2 regions of the Mesorhizobium sp. B2-4-18 genome follow, and region 1 is predicted to be linked to the other one. Evidence: predicted binding sites of a transcription regulator. Region 1 holds the regulator's gene; the other holds the start of a gene.
The links. The regulator LexA, encoded in region 1, represses DNA repair genes until DNA is damaged. The targets are predictions, from matches to a motif close to TGTTCNNNNTGTGTTCNG.

Region 1 (8,405 bases):
TCCTCGGGTTTCCAGTCCTGGCAGTATCGCGCCATCGAGTTCATGGCCGGTAACCGCAACCTCGCCATGCTCGGGCCGCACAAGCACCGGCCGGACCTCAGCCAGAATCTGGAGGCGATCCTGGCCGAGCCGTCGCTCTACGATGAAGCGCTGCTGCTTCTGGCCCGCAATGGCTTCGACATCGGGACGGACGCAAAGCGCACGGATTGGCGCGAGACGCGGACCGGGAACGAAGAAGTCCTGGTCGCCTGGCAGACGGTGTACCGCGATCCGCAGCGCTACTGGATGTTTTATGAACTGGCCGAGAAGCTGGTCGACTTCGAGGACTATTTCCGCCGCTGGCGCTTCAACCACGTCACCACCGTCGAGCGCATCATCGGCCTGAAGCGCGGCACCGGCGGCACGTCGGGTGCCTCCTATCTCAAGAAGATGCTCGAGGTCGTCCTGTTTCCGGAACTGTGGATGGTTCGCACCCGGCTCTGAACTCTTTGTTTTGGCACGGTTTTGGACGGAAACCGCGTCACATTTTTCCCGGCTTCGCGCCGGCTTCAGGTCACCGCCGTCTTGACCGCGAAGCGTGCATCCTGCCAGGCGCCAGTGCGCAGGATATCTTCCAGGACCTCGACCGCCTGCCATACATCGGCGTAGCCGACGTAGAGCGGGGTGAAGCCGAAGCGGATCGTCGACGGCGCACGGAAATCGCCGATCACACCGCGCTCGATCAAGGCCCGCATCACCTGGTAACCGTTGGGATGGAGGAAGGACACCTGGCTGCCACGCTGATTGCCGTCGCGCGGGCTTTCCAGCTCCAGGCCGTAGGCGCCGCATCTGGTCTCGACGAGCTGGATGAACAGGTCGGTGAGCGCGATGCTCTTCTTGCGCACCGTCGCCATGTCGACATCGTCCCAGATATCCAGCGCCCCCTTCAGCGCCCGCATCGATAACACCGGCTGCGTGCCGCACAGGAACCGGCGGATACCGCTGCCGGCCGCATAACCCTGCTCGAAGGCGAAGGGCCGCGCATGGCCCCACCAACCGCTGAGCGGCTGCTGGACTTTATCGTGATGACGCTCGGCGGCGTAGATGAAGGCTGGCGCGCCCGGGCCGCCATTGAGATATTTGTAGGTGCAGCCGATGGCGAAATCGGCATTGGCGCTGTCGAGCTCGACAGGCAGCGCGCCGGCGGTGTGGCAGAGATCCCAGACGATCAGCGCTCCGACCTGATGGGCCTTGCATGTCAGTGCCGCCATGTCGCGCAGCTGGCCGGACTTGTAGTTGACGTGGTTGACCAGGATGACCGCAACGCGCTCGTCGATGAGCTCCTCAATGGTCGGCGCATCAACGCCCTCAAGCCGCAACACCGTGCCGGGGCGCGTCGAGGCCACGCCTTCGGCCATGTAGAGATCGGTTGGAAAGCTGTCGCCCTCGGCGACGATGACCGAGCGGTCCGGCCGCATGCCGAGTGCGGCATGCAGCACCTTGTAGATGTTGATCGAGGTCGTATCGCAGACCACCGTCTGGCCGGCCGCCGCGCCGATCAGCCGCCCCAGTTGGTCGCCGAGCGCGACCGGCATGTCGAACCAGCCGGCGGTGTTCCAGGCACGGATCAGATCCTGCGCCCACTCCTGGGTCGCGGCCTTCCGCAGCTCGTCGAAGACGGCGGGTGCCGCGGCGCCGAGTGAATTGCCGTCGAGATAGATCACGCCTTCCGGCAAGATGAACCGGTCGCGCATGGCACGCAGCGGGTCCGCCGCATCCATGGCATCGACAGCTGCGAGATCGAGCGTCGTAGGCATCATTTGTGACATTCCCTGGTTATTCACGCCTTGGTCATTCACGCCGGGTTACTCACGAATCGCTTCGCGAACCGGTGCGGGCCCCCGGCTGCGCTTGAGGCTGGGCAAGGCAAGCATGGCCAGTACGAACAGGCCCGTGGCAAGCTTCAGGTCAGGCGGCGGCATGCCGGCCGCCAGGCAGAACGACACCAGCTGGTAGTAGATGATCGCGCCGGCGAAGGGCGCCAGCAATTGCCGCCACACCGTCTGCTTGCCGACGACGGCTTCGCCGATCATCAGCGCGGCAAGGCCGTTGATGAGAATTCCCAGGCCCATATTGACGTCGGCGAAGCCTTGCGACTGCACCATCAGCGCACCGCTTGACGCCGAAAAAGCGCTGGCCAGCCCGACACCGCCTATGGTCGCGGCCCAGACATTGATGCCTTGCGCCTCGGCCATGTCAGGATTGGCGCCCACGGCGCGCACGGCAGTCCCCTTCTCGGTCCTGAAGAACATGTAGAGCAGCATGAAGGCGGCAAGCGCGAGGAGACCCGCGACGACAATCTTGCTGGCGGGGAAACCCGGCCGCGCGAACGGCACCCAGTCGAACACCGAGGGCGAACCGAAGACGGACAGGTTGGACTTGCCCATAATGCGAAGGTTGATGCTGTAGAGCATCGTCATCATCAGGATGCCCGCAAGCAGCGTGTGGATGCGGAAGCGCAGATGGATGAAGGCGGTGCAGCAGCCCGCCGCGAAGCCAGCGACAAGGGCGGCAGCAACGCCCATCAGCGGCGATGCGCCGGCGGCAAGGAGAACGCCGCAGACGCAGCCGCCCAGCGGAAAAGCGCCTTCGCTGGTGAGATCGGGAAAATTCAGCATGCGAAACGGGATCATGATCCCGAGCACGACAAAGGCCAGGATCAGGCTTTGCGCCAGGGTGACCGGCATGATCGCGACGAAGCTGGTGAGAACGTCCCCAACAAAATCCATGATGATCAGCTCGCCAGCAACATGCGATCGGTCTTGACGGAGAAATGGCCGATCAGATCAATAACCGTGACCCTCGCCTTCTCCTGCCCGGCGACTTCCAGGAGCACCCGGCCCGCATCGAGCATGATCACCCGGCTGCCATAATCGACGGCGTGTTGCATGTTGTGGGTCACCATCAAAGTCGTCAGTTTCAGCGCGTTGACGGCGCGCACGGTCGCTTGCATGACGATTTCGGCCGTGCGCGGGTCAAGGGCCGCGGTATGCTCGTCGAGCAGCAGCAAGTCCGGCGATCCGCCGACCGCCATGATCAGCGACAAGGATTGCCGCTGCCCGCCGGAGAGCAGGTCGACGCGCGTGTCGAGACGATTTTCCAGACCGAGACCCAGTATCGACAGGCGTTCCCTGTAGGATGCAAGCCGGGTGGTGTTCAGCCCCGGGCGCAAGGTGCGCTTTTGGCTACGCAAATCGGCCAGCAGCATGTTTTCCGCAACCGTCATGCTGGCGGCGGTGCCGCGCATCGGGTCCTGGAACACGCGCGCCAGTTTCGCGGCGCGCTTGTGCACCGGCATTGCAGTCACGTCGGCGCCGTTGATCAGGATCTGGCCGGAATCGAGGATCAGGGCGCCGGAAATGGCGTTGAGCATGCTGCTCTTGCCGGCCCCATTGGAGCCGATGACGATGCCGAACTCTCCGGTGGCCAAGGACAGGCTGAGACCGTCCAGCGCGACCTTCTCGTCGGCCTGGCCCTTGTAGAACACTTTGCGCGCGGATCGAATCTCGAGCATCGTTTCTCCCTGACCTCGGGATGACGGCGCCGACGCCGTCACCCCGGCAGTTCCGATGTTAGTCGACGATGCAGCCGCAATCGGCCATTGAAGCCGGTATCTCGATGCCGAACGCGGCCATCGCCTTGCGCGAGATCGTTGCCATGTGGTCCTTGTAGGCCGGGCGCGACGGCGCGATCGTCTTGGGATCCTTGCCCTTGAGGATCTCGGCGGCGATGTTGCCGGCGTTGACGCCGACCTGCGTGTAATTGACCGCGAAGCTCGCCGGCACGGTACCGTTACGGACCGCACTGTCATCGGAGTTGACGACCGGGATACCGGCCTGGCGGGCGGCCGCGGAGACAGCGGCGATCGCCGGCTGGATCAGGTTCGAGGCCGGGCCGTAGACCACGTCGGCCTTGCCGGCGAGCGAAGCGATGCGTTGCTGGATGTCATTGACGTTGTCTATGCCGACCTCCACCACCTCGAAGCCCGCGGCCGGTGCCGCCGCCTTGATCTTTTCGACCAAGGCAACGTCATTGGCCTCACCGGGATTATAAGGCACGCCGAAGCGCTTGGCGTTCGGCAGCAGCTTCTTGGTGAAGGCCATCACCGCGGCGACGTCCTGCAGATCGCTGGCGCCGGTCATGCCTTCGTCTCCGGCGTCCCATGACGGCACCAGCTTGGCCGCCACCGGATCGGTGACCGCGGCAAAAACGATCGGAATGCCGGAACCGGCGAGCGCTTTCTTGGCGATCTGTGAGACCGGCGTGGTGATGGTGTAGATCAGCTTGGGCTGCTCGGCCTGCAGCTTGGCGATCATCTGCGGCACCAGCGACGCATCGAAATTGGTGTGGCTCTCCGTGTAGACGACGTCCTTGCCCTCGACGAAGCCGTTATCCGTCAGCGCCTTCTTGAAGCCGGCTATGGCGGCGTTCAATTGCGGATGCTCGCCGAAATTGGCAATGCCGATACGGATCTGATCGGCCGCGGCACTGCCGGCACTGACCATCAATGCGCCTGCCAGGGCCAAGCCCGACAACCAAGCGGATTTCGACTTCAACATCATTTCCTCCCAGATTTGATCAGGGCCGCTTGGAAACGCGGCTACTACGGCGATCATGGTGAGTCCGCTGGTCTGTGTCAAACATTATATATAATTGTTGCTGTGACGCACTATCATATATACTTTTCGCCAGACGACGGATTGATCACCATGCTGAATGAAACGAGTTCCACAAAAACGGAAGCCGCCTATCAGCTGTTGCGGCGCGACATCCTGACCACGCGCCTCATGCCCGGCGCCCCGCTCAAACTGAGTGCGCTGCGCGGCACCTATGGCGTCGGCTGGACACCGTTGCGCGAAGCCCTGTCGCGGCTCGAGGCCGAACGCCTGGTCACCGCGATCAGCAATCGTGGTTTTGCCGTGGCTCCGGTGTCGCGGGCCGAGCTGGAGGATCTGGCACGCGCCAGGATGGTGGTCGAGATACCCCTGTTCCTCGAATCGATGGAAAAAGGCGGCAGGGAGTGGGAGGATGCCGTGGTCACCGCCCACTACCGGCTCTCGCGTTGCAAGACGGCGGTCGACGATCCCTCGGACGCGGCCGTCGACAGATGGGACGAGAACCACGAGGCTTTCCATGCGGCGCTGCTGAGCGCCGCCACATGCGACTGGCTGTTGCGGTTCCGCTCGACGATCTCGGATCAGCTGCGCCGGCATCATCGCTTTCTTGGTCTGGCGCCGACACTGCGGGCCGCGGCCGGCCTCAAGGATGGCTATGAAGAGGCAATCGAAGCGCTGCGCGAAGCGATTGCGATCGAACACCATACCGCGATCATGGAAGCGGCGCTCGACCGTGACATCGAGCGGGCCAAGGCGCTGATGACGGCGCATATCGGCTACACACTGCACGTCTATGTCCACAGCGAAGACAGCGGCGCCACCAGATACGCCGCTCGCGCCGGCAGCTTGAAGGCGGGTTCGGGATAACTTCAGCGCTTCCGCGACCCCTATTCGAACGCGCTGGCCGGAGTGCGCCGAACGCCCGGATCCATGGCCGCCCGAAGCTACCAATCGTTGGCATTTTGGTTTCGTTTCGTTCCGCGAATAATGGCTCCGCGAATTATACGTCCCCCCGAGGAGAAACCTTCCAACTAACTGATGCCAAAGCCTCGTCGGCGGATGGGCCACAGGCCATTAACCAAAACGATTTCAATGCGCCTGCCGATGGCGGAAAGGGCTGGTTGCTGCCCGCCGTCGCGGGCAAAAAACTTCAGACCCCTTAACAAATTCATTAAACTTTAAACGGTTGCAGAACACAACTGGAACAGATAGTGTTTGTTCTGGGTTTGTTTTTTCGATTCTGGTTCAACCTTTCGTTCAATGTCTTGGGGGCCGCCATGCTGACACGCAAGCAACATGAACTGCTGATGTTCATCCACGAACGGCTCAAGGAAAGCGGGATACCGCCTTCCTTCGACGAGATGAAGGAAGCACTCGATCTTGCCTCCAAGTCGGGGATCCATCGCCTGATCACGGCCCTGGAGGAGCGCGGCTTCATTCGCCGGCTACCCAATCGGGCGCGCGCGCTGGAAGTGCTGCGGCTGCCGGACTCGATCGCGCCGGGCCTCAATGCGGCAAAGAAGTTCTCGCCAAGCGTCATCCAAGGCAGCCTTGGCCAAGGCAGTCTCGGACGCCAGATCAGGCCGGCCGCTGCGCCTTCGCGCCTGCCCGCGGCCGGCAACGACGACGACGCGGTTTCAGCCGTGTCCATCCCGGTCATGGGCCGTATCGCCGCCGGTGTGCCGATCGATGCCATCCAGCATCAGACGCATTCGATCTCGGTGCCGCCGGACATGATCATGGGCGGCGAGCACTATGCGTTGGAGGTCAAGGGCGACTCGATGATCGAGGCTGGTATCTTCGATGGAGACACGGTCATTATCCGCAATGCCGACACGGCAAGCCCGGGCGAAATTATCGTGGCACTGGTCGACGAAGAGGAAGCGACACTGAAGCGGTTCCGCCGCAAAGGCGCTTCGATCGCGCTCGAGGCCGCCAATCCAGCCTACGAAACGCGCATTTTCGGGCCGGACAGGGTCAAGGTACAAGGCAAGCTGGTCGGGTTGATCAGGCGCTACTGAACCGGCTTGTTATCGGGCTTGTCGGGTTTTTTGTACGGCGGCAGCCCCCTCGCCTCGCGTGAGAATTTTCGCTGTTCGTGCCAGGGCCGGTATGGTCCGTCGACGGCAAATGCGATCGCGGCCCGGGTCGTGGCCGACTGGGGATTGAAGAAGACGGCAGCGCTTCCCTTGCGGGCGAGCTGCCGTTTGGTGACGACGAGAACCAGTGGATTGTGGCAGGCGTCATAGGCGGTTGCGTCATTGACGATGATCAGGTCGGCGAAAGCGCAGGCTTTCCAGGTGGTCTTGCGGTCCTCGACATAGGCAATGATCGCGCCGGAAGGGTGCCTGGCAAGGCACAGGCCTTCGCGGCAGTAGAAGGGCGATCCCGGCGGCAGGTCGGTGGGACTGGCAACATCGAATTGCCTGTCTGTCGTGTCGAACATTTCCGGTTTGACGATTGTTTCGGAGATCAGGGCGCGCTTCCAGTTGTCGGTTGCGAATTCGTTCGGACGTTCCCGGTTGACGGCCAGTTCGCCATTGCCGATCGGCAGCGCGACCAGCCGCGCATCTTCCGAGATCAGCACATCGGGCGCGCGTGTGTGCGACACAGTCAACAGGCCGGCAAGCGCGAATGGCAGCGCCGCGAGCCGCAGCCATGTCGTCGCCATCGTCGCGATTGCCAGCGCGACGGTGACCAGCAGCACGGATTGCTGCGAAATCAGCCCGACTCCATCGACCGGAGAGCGCTCCGATATCCACGCCGACACGGCGATCATTGCTGTCAGGCCCTTGCCCATGAGGTAGAGAGCCGGCCAATCCAATCCGAATGGCATCAACAGCGCGCTGGCGACGGCCAGGAACATCACGACCGACACGATAGGCATCACGGCCAGATTGGCGAACAGGCTGAGCGGCGATACCCGCTGGAAATGCCAGATGGCAAACAGTGCCGTGGCGCTGCCGGCGATAATGGACGTCATGGCCAATCCTCCTGTCGCCAGCAGGAATTTTCGCGTCAGGAACCCCGCCAGGGATCGCTTTGGCGGCGGTGGCCGCGTCTTTCCCGCATGGTGATCGGCCCAGCCGGCATAAGCGCCAACCAGGGCCGCGGTCGCGGCGAACGACATCTGAAAGCTCGGGCCGACGACCTCGTGAGGCGAGACCAGGATGACGGCGATCGCCGAGATCGCCAGATTGCGCATGGTCAGGGCAGCGCGATCGAAGAAGACGGCAATCAGCATCACCGCCAGCATGATGAAGCTGCGTTCGGCGGCAACGACGACACCGGAAATGATGAGATAGGCCGCGATCGAGAACAGTGCGGCGGCGGCCGCGTATTTCTTCACCGGCCGGCGCGCGGAAAAGTCTGGAAACAGCGCGAAGGCACCACGCAGCAGACCCATGATGGTGCCGGCCACAAGCGCCATATGCAGTCCCGAAATAGAGATGATGTGATAGATGCCGGTACGCCGCATCGCTTCATTGATTTCATCGGGTATGCCGGCGCGCACGCCGACGATCAGCGCCGCCGCGATCTCGCCTTCAGCGCCGCCGACGCTGCCCCTGATGTGGTCGGCGATGGCTTCGCGGGCATTTTCGATGCCTGAAAAAAAGCGAGCCGATAGCGGCATCTCACCGTCGTCGGCGGAAACAACCGTCGGATTGCCGAGAAAGAAGCCGCTGCCGCCGATGCCGGCGAAATAGCTGTCGAAAGAGAAGTCGTAGCTGTCCGGCCGCACCGGGCCGG
Region 2 (8,405 bases), on a different contig from region 1:
AACCGAAATTGCCCTGCCCGTCGATCAGCGGCACGCGCAGCGACCAGTCCTGCGCCATGCGCACCAAGGCGTCATAGATCGAGGCGTCGCCATGCGGATGGTATTTACCCATCACGTCGGCGACGGGGCGCGCCGATTTCACATATTTGCGGTTCCAGTGGTAGCCGCTCTCATGGGCGGCATAGAGGATGCGACGGTGCACCGGCTTCAGGCCGTCGCGCACATCGGGCAGCGCACGGCTGACGATCACGCTCATGGCGTAATCGAGATAGGAGCGCTGCATCTCCTCGATGATGGATATCGGCTCGATGCCGCTGGGGCCGCCGTCTGTGCCGCGCGGTGTCTTCTGGTCGGTCAAATCGGATCACAATCTAATCAGGAATCACTCACTGCTTATATAGGAAGCGAGGCCGAAACTCCAATGTCCGGGGCACTTTTCCAGTGTCAATTTTAGCGGTAATTTCAAGTGGATACCACTGATTGCGACGATATGGCCACGACCCTTTCGCCGCCAGCAAGGCAAAAGCCGGCAATGGACCGTTTTCCCCAGACGAACGCCCCGAGCGCGATCAATTGGAGCTCCTGGCAACTTTTCAGCGGCTGCCAACGCGCCCGGACCGATACCGGCCAGGCGTCTCGCCCATGACCCGCCGAAACCGGCGGTTGAAGGTCGACAGATCGTTGAAGCCGGCTTCGAAAGCAATTGCCGAAATGGCATCGTTGGACGTGCGCAATCGCACCGCCGCGCGATGCAATCGGGTCCTGAGCAGGTACTGATAGGGCGTCATGCCGGCAACCTGCCGGAAGGTGCGCAGGAAATGATAAGCACTGGTCGCGGTCTCATCCGCCAACGCTGGAAGCGAGACCGGTCCGTCGGCATCCAGTTCGATCCGCCTCACCGCCTCGGCAACCCTTTTCTGGTCGCGGCGGCTTGGATCGCGACTGGCGTGCCTTGCGCCTGAGACTGTCGCCACGGCGGCACCGGCGATGCGCAGGGCGATTTCCTCGAAGGCACCTGCGTCCGCCATGTCGCGCGCGGCTTCCGCCTCGGCCAGCAGCGGTGCGATGGCCGGTAACGGCGGCAGGCGTGGCGTCTCGAAGGTGAGCTTCCCAGCGCCGGGTACGTCGGCGACGATCCGGTCCATATAGGCCGGCCCGAAATGGAAGGAGAGGCAACGGTCGCCGCTGCCATGCTCGTGCCCGCATTCGTAGCATGTGCCGGAATTGCCAAGCAGGAGGCTGCCTGGCGCGAGCATGGCGGTGCCTTGCTGTGCGCGATAGCGGAAGGTGCCACTGGTGACCGCCGCGACGCAAAAATCCCGATGGACTTCCTCGAACGGCCGATCGCCGGCGCTGGCCGTGCAGATCACATCCGCCACGTGCCAGCCAGGTCCGGATGCAAGGGTGTTCGCGGTCGCCGTCATGGCTGAAATATAGCAATTTTTCCCAAGCCCAAAACCCCGCCGGCACCTATTCCTCGCGGTCTCCTGACAAGAAGAGGCCGCAGCCATGCCCGACCAATCCACATTTGCCGAAGCCTTGCACAGTCCCGGACCGATCGAAGGGCTTGCCGAAAAACTGAACCTTTACGGCCGCTTCGTCGGTGCCTGGACGTTTGACGCCGCGCGCCATCTCGAGGACGGCACGGTGCTGACCGGACGCGGCGAGGTGCACTTCGGCTGGGCGCTGGAAGGCCGCGCCATCCAGGACGTCTGGATCCTGCCCGCGCGTGACGCCGGCCCCTCGCCATCGCTTGGCAAATGGACCTTTTACGGCACGACGCTGCGGGTCTATGACCCCGGAATCGATGCCTGGCACATCTTCTGGAGCGACCCGCGCAACCAGTATTTCAGCCGTCAGCTCGGCCGCGCCGAAGGCGACGCGATCGTGCAGGTCGGCGCCGACGGCACTGGTTCCTCGGTACGCTGGAGCTTTTCGCGCATCACCGGGAATTCCTTCCGATGGCTCGGCGAGCGCTCGCATGACGGCGCGGACTGGCACCTCGAAGTCCAGTTCCTGGCGCGTCGTCAATCTGAAAGATGACCCCACAACCCTTAGTAACAATGGAGAAAACCATGTTCGATCATATCTCGATCGGCGTTCGCGACGTCACTGCCTCCAAACGTTTCTACGATGCCGCGTTGAGGCCGCTCGGCTTCACTTGCGTCAGCCAATCGCCGGGTTCGCTCGGCTATGGTGTCCAGACCGTCGCGCCCCAGGCTGTCGCGCTGTGGGTCAACGAGGCGGCGCGCCCGGTGCCGGCGGACGAAAGATCTGGCCTGCATTTCTGCTTCGCCGCGCCGACACGGGATAGCGTCGGTGCCTTTCATGCCGGCGCGTTGCGCGAAGGCGGCAGCGACAATGGCGCACCGGGCCTGCGCGCCGACTATGGCGAGAACTATTACGCGGCCTTCGTGGTCGATCCGGACGGCTATCGCCTGGAGGCCTATTGCGGCGCTGCCGCCTAACCTGCGGTTCTGACTGTTCCCACCGACCGGGCTTTGCTCTACCAATGTGGGTACGGGCTTGGCCCGGCGGGAGGGTCAGCGATGCCGAGTTTCGACAGCCTGTTCAATGCCTTCGTCACCATTCTCGTGACCATCGATCCGCCTGGGCTGGCGCCTCTGTTCCTCGCCGTGACGCGCGGCATGAACCGCGAGGAGCGCAGCCAGGTTTCCGTGCGCGCCTCGGTCATCGGTTTTCTGGTAATGGCGCTGTTTGCGGTGGCCGGCGCGTCGATCCTGTCGGTGTTCGGCATCACCCTGCCGGCGTTCCGTGTCGCCGGCGGGTTCCTGCTGTTCTTCATCGCCTTCGAAATGGTGTTCGAGCGCCGGCAGGACCGCAAGGAAAAGATCGGCGACGTCGCCATCACCAAGGACATGATCCACAACATCGCCGCCTTCCCCTTGGCGATTCCGCTGATCGCCGGCCCCGGCGCGATTTCAGCGACGGTGCTGCTCTCAGGCTCGTTTCAGGGTTTTGCGGCGCAGGCGGCCCTGGTCGGCATCATTCTTGTCTGCCTCGTCATAACCTATCTGGTATTCGTGCTGTCGGAACGCATCGACCGCATCCTCGGCCAGACCGGCCGCTCGATCCTGACCCGCCTGCTCGGGGTTATCCTGGCGGCACTGGCCGTGCAGTTCGTGGCAGATGGCATCAAGGCGTTGATGGCCTCGTAGGCCGCTTATTTTGCGGTCGTATCGATGACTTCAAAGTCGTGGGTAATCGTCGCTGTCTTGGCCATCATGGCGGAGGCCGAGCAGTATTTTTCGATCGAAAGGTCGATTGCCCGCTTGACCTTGTCGCTGGACAGCGCCCGGCCCTTGATGATGAAATGCATATGGATGCGGGTGAACACTTTGGGATCGGTTTCGGAGCGGTCGGAATCGAGCTCGACCACGCAATCCTCGACGGCCTCGCGCCCCTTTTCGAGGATATGGACGACATCATAGGCCGAGCAGCCGCCGGTGCCGATCAGCACCAGTTCCATCGGGCTCGGTCCCGGCGTCTTGCCTTCCGGGCCTGACGCCGTGCCCAGCACGACCTTGTGGCCGCTGCTGGACTCGCCGACGAAGGTGCGCTCCTCGACCCATTTTACCCGTGCCTTCATCGCCAGTCCTCTTACGTCTCTGATCGCGCCAACGTCAGCTCAAAACCACCATGCAAAACCCCGAAAGTCCATGCGGACCCTCGGGGCATATCAAGTAAAGGCATTCGCTATTTGGTGCGGCTTTCGATCAGAACGGAATTTCGTCGTCCAGTTCGCGCGACGAACCACCGCCACCGCCGCCCCTGGGAGCGTTGCCGCCACCGCGGTTGAACCCTTCGTTCGGGCTCGACTGGCCGAAATCGGAACCACGGCTGCTGCCGCCACCGCTGTAGCCGCCAACCTGACCGCCCTCACCCTGGCCACGCGCGTCGAGCATCTGCAACTCGCCGCGGAATTTCTGCAGCACGACTTCGGTCGTGTATTTGTCGGCACCGGTCTGGTCCTGCCATTTGCGCGTCTGCAGCTGGCCCTCGACATAAACCTTCATGCCCTTCTTCAGATACTGCTCCGCCACCTTGGCGATGCCCTCATTGAAGATGACGACGTTATGCCACTCGGTCTTTTCCTTGCGCTCGCCGGAATTCTTGTCGCGCCAGCTTTCCGACGTCGCGATGCGAATGTTGACGACCGGCTCGCCCGAGTTCAGGCGGCGGATTTCAGGGTCAGCGCCGAGATTGCCGACCAGAATGACCTTGTTGACGCTACCCGCCATGATATTTCTCCGCGCTATCCGAAACAAATTTTTGTCGCAGCACCTTACAGGCTACGCACGTCAGCCGCTTGCCAAGGCTGGCTTTTCCCACAAGGTTTTTGTTCCCTTTTCGTTCCTATATGCACTGCGGCCAATTGTCAAGGAATGGCAGCAATGCCGGAACGCCGCATATGGGTCTCAAAACAGCGCTTGCCAAATCGATAAGTATCGACTTATGCTTTTGTCATGATCGAAGCAGAGATTTTCCGCGCCTTGGCCGACCCGACACGCCGCGCCGTCTTTGAGCGTCTCGCCACAAGCGAGATGAGCGTATCGGAATTGCGCAGCGGCCTGACGGTGTCGCAACCGGCGGTGTCGCAGCATCTGGCGGTGCTGCGGGGCGCCGGCCTCGTGGTCGAGCGGCGGGCCGGCCGCAACGCCTATTATCGTGTGGATCCGCAGGGGCTTGCCCCGCTGCTCTCATGGATCGAACGCTACCGTACCTTCTGGCCGGAGCGCATCGAAAGGCTGAAGACGGTTTTGAAGGACATGGATCAATGAACAGCCAAAGCGAAGTCTCTCCCGATGCGATTGAGTTCGAATACGATCTTGCCGAGCCGCCGGAAAAGGTTTGGCGGGCGCTGACCGTGCCGGAACTGCTCGCCGCCTGGATGATGCCCAACGACATCAGGCCGCAGACCGGCAGCCGCTTTGCCTTCGCCGGTCAAGACGCGGCGATCGAATGCGAGATTCTCGATGCCGAGCCCGAACGCCTGCTGCGCTATTCCTGGCGCGAGCGGTCGGACGATGCCGCGCACCCACTCGACAGCACCGTCACCTTCACACTCGCCCGAACCGTTTCCGGCGGCACGCATCTGCGCATCGTCCATGACGGCTTTGCTCGCAAGGCGATGCCGGCCGTGGCCATGGCGGGGGCAGGCTGCCGGCTTTCGCTGCACGGGACCGGCACGCCTATAGCCGCGAACACCCCACGCCTTCTGCTGCTGCACGCGGCTTGAACACGGAAAATTGGAGACAGAAAAATGGGCGGTGTTGCCAGTCTTGTGCCGATGGTAATCGAGCAATCGAGCCGCGGCGAACGCGCGTTCGACATTTTTTCGCGGCTGCTGCGCGAGCGCATCGTCTTCGTCAACGGGGAGATTAACGATGACGTCTCGGCGCTGGTCTGCGCGCAGCTTTTGTCGCTGGAGTCGGACAATCCCGAGAAGGAGATCTCGCTCTACATCAACTCGCCCGGCGGCATGGTGACCAGCGGCTTCGCCATCTACGACACGATGCAGTATATCAGCTGCCCGGTGTCGACCGTATGCATGGGCTTTGCAGCGTCGATGGGATCGTTCCTGCTGATGGCGGGCACCGCCGGGCGCCGCATCGCACTACCCAACGCCACCATCCTGCTACATCAGCCGCTGGGCGGCTTCCAGGGCCAGGCTTCCGACATCCAGCGGCACGCCGAACGCATCGGCCAGACCAAACGCCACATGACCGAACTCTACGCCCAGCATTGCGGCCGCAGCTATGACGACGTCGAGCGCACGCTCGACCGCGACCATTTCATGACCGCCCGCGAGGCCCAGGCCTGGGGCATCGTCGACCATGTGTTCGACACCCGCAAAAAGGCTGCGTAGGACCAGAGTGAGGTCAAATCCTGCTGCTTGTCGAAGATTTGACGATCCCGCTCTGGCTCCGGTGGCGGCAGGCCCCTATAACAAGGGGATGACCGACACTCATCGATCAAGAACATCGCACCGTGTCACGGCCGCCATGGTGCTTGCCATCGTCGGCCTTGTGTCCAGGTCGGCACTTGCCGACGAGGCCTCGTCGTCGGTTCGGAAAGGCGCCCTGCCCGGCGTAACCGGCGACTATCGCATCGCAAAGCCCGCCCCGGTGCCCGAACCCGACGACGCGTTCCCCAGCAGCGGCAACGGGCAGTTCAAGATCGGCAATACCAATGTCAGGATTTCCGGCAGCATCACCGTCGATGTTGGAGTTGGCGGGATCAAGCCACCCAGATAGGCAAAGATCGGGCCTTCCAACTGGAGCCCGCCAAAAGAACAGCCCCGCCGTGCCTTGGGCAAACGGACGGGGCTTTTCTGGATCTCAAATCCATTTTTGCCGGGAGTGTACTGCCGGCGTTTGATTTCGGATGCTTCGCGGCATTCAGCCGACGATCCGACTAGCAGTCTCTGATTTTCAGGGATACGGCAGGTCACGGTTTGTCGGGTGGCGCAAACGCCTGCCCTTGGCACTTATGCCTGCCGCGGCTCCAGTAACAACTGAAGCCCTGGGGGACTATCCGGTGGCGTCATGCTCCGCTCCTCTTGTCCGTTGCGACATTGTCGTCGTGAAGCGCAAATCGCAAATGCCTGCGGCGTCTCGCAGGCCGCCTTGGGGCGGCGAGGCCATCGATAGACGGCCGGCTTCGCTGACTTCGCAAGACTGCTCCCGTGAGTTGGCCGCGTCAACCATCAATAGCCGGTTACGGAAAAATGTGATCGCCGGGAGCTTACGTTCGGGTCAGCTTCCGCACAGCTTTGTCAGGAGCGTGTTCGGCCTTTGTTCTTTCCGCTTGCCCCCTCGCGCGAAAGGCGGTTAAACGACTTCTGTCGAGAATTGTGGCGTCTCTCGACGTGGCGGCAAAAATAACTACATAGGGAATGGCCGGGGAAACCCGCCGATCCCACAAATTCCAGATCTGAGGCGGCGACCTGACATGGCCGACCATAAATATCTTTCCATTCGCGGGGCGCGCGAACACAATCTGAAGAATGTCGATCTCGACCTGCCGCGTGACAGCCTGATCGTCATGACCGGCCTGTCGGGCTCCGGCAAATCGTCGCTTGCTTTCGACACCATCTATGCAGAAGGCCAGCGCCGCTATGTCGAGAGCCTCTCGGCCTATGCCCGGCAATTCCTCGAAATGATGCAGAAGCCGGACGTCGACCAGATCGACGGCCTGTCGCCGGCCATCTCGATCGAGCAGAAGACCACGTCGAAAAACCCGCGTTCGACGGTCGGTACCGTCACCGAGATCTACGACTATATGCGCCTTCTGTTTGCCCGCGTCGGCGTGCCCTATTCGCCGGCCACCGGCCTGCCGATCGAGAGCCAGACGGTCAGCCAGATGGTCGACCGGGTGCTGGCCGTCGAGGAAGGCACGCGCCTGTTCCTGCTGGCGCCCATCGTGCGCGGCCGCAAGGGCGAATATCGCAAGGAACTGCTGGAGTTGCAGAAGAAGGGCTTTCAGCGCGTCAAGGTCGACGGCGTCTTCTATGAAATCGCCGATGTGCCGGCGCTGGACAAGAAATACAAGCACGACATCGACGTCGTCGTCGACCGCATCGTCGTTCGCGGCGACCTTGCCACAAGGCTTGCCGACTCCATCGAGACGGCGCTGAAGCTGGCCGAGGGGCTGGCAGTGGCCGAGTTCGCCGACAGGCCGCTCGATGCCAGCCAGACTGGCGAGGATTCGGTCAACAAGTCGAAGAACGAGACGCATGAGCGCATCCTGTTCTCGGAAAAGTTCGCCTGCCCGGTTTCCGGCTTCACCATTCCGGAAATCGAGCCCAGGCTGTTCTCCTTCAACAACCCGTTTGGCGCCTGCCCGACCTGCGACGGTCTCGGCAGCCAGCGCGCCATCGACCCCAACCTCGTGGTGCCGGACGAGAACGTGTCGCTGCGCGACGGCGCCGTCAGCCCATGGGCGAAATCGACCTCGCCCTATTACTCGCAGACGCTCGAGGCATTGGGCAAGGCGTACGACTTCAAGCTCGGCGACAAGTTCAAGGATCTTTCAGCGCAAGCCCAGGAAGCGATCCTGCGCGGCACCGGCGAGCGCGAGATCACCTTCCAGTATGATGACGGCCTGCGCTCCTACAAGACGACCAAGACCTTCGAAGGCGTCATCCCCAATCTCGAGCGCCGCTGGAAGGAGACCGAATCCGCCTGGATGCGCGAGGAGATCGAGCGTTTCATGTCGGCAACGCCCTGCCCGGTCTGCAAGGGCTACCGGCTGAAGCCGGAGGCGCTGGCGGTGAAGATCGCCGGCAAGCACATTGGCGAAGTGACGGAACAGTCGATCCGCAACGCCGACAAATGGTTCACCGACCTGCCGGCGCAGCTCAACGACAAGCAGAACGAGAT

Region 2: the regulator LexA is predicted to act here: its motif matches at 4,362-4,379, upstream of FJ527_RS03710 (single-stranded DNA-binding protein).

What each region holds. Positions count from the first base shown of each region.
Region 1 covers NZ_VFUW01000017.1:30,664-39,068, forward strand. Annotated here, with positions in the region: gene kynA (tryptophan 2,3-dioxygenase) at 1-483, shown strand, start outside; gene kynU (kynureninase) at 549-1,796, opposite strand; gene FJ527_RS27980 (ABC transporter permease) at 1,845-2,768, opposite strand; gene FJ527_RS27985 (ABC transporter ATP-binding protein) at 2,774-3,553, opposite strand; gene FJ527_RS27990 (ABC transporter substrate-binding protein) at 3,612-4,598, opposite strand; gene FJ527_RS27995 (GntR family transcriptional regulator) at 4,749-5,522, shown strand; gene lexA (transcriptional repressor LexA) at 5,933-6,676, shown strand; gene FJ527_RS28005 (ComEC/Rec2 family competence protein) at 6,670-8,405, opposite strand, start outside.
Region 2 covers NZ_VFUW01000002.1:25,947-34,351, forward strand. Annotated here, with positions in the region: gene gyrA (DNA gyrase subunit A) at 1-358, opposite strand, end outside; gene FJ527_RS03685 (AraC family transcriptional regulator) at 594-1,424, opposite strand; gene FJ527_RS03690 (hypothetical protein) at 1,510-2,043, shown strand; gene FJ527_RS03695 (VOC family protein) at 2,076-2,468, shown strand; gene FJ527_RS03700 (MarC family protein) at 2,550-3,179, shown strand; gene FJ527_RS03705 (OsmC family protein) at 3,185-3,610, opposite strand; gene FJ527_RS03710 (single-stranded DNA-binding protein) at 3,738-4,262, opposite strand; gene FJ527_RS03715 (metalloregulator ArsR/SmtB family transcription factor) at 4,488-4,802, shown strand; gene FJ527_RS03720 (SRPBCC domain-containing protein) at 4,799-5,260, shown strand; gene FJ527_RS03725 (ATP-dependent Clp protease proteolytic subunit) at 5,285-5,890, shown strand; gene FJ527_RS03730 (hypothetical protein) at 5,979-6,278, shown strand; gene uvrA (excinuclease ABC subunit UvrA) at 6,976-8,405, shown strand, end outside.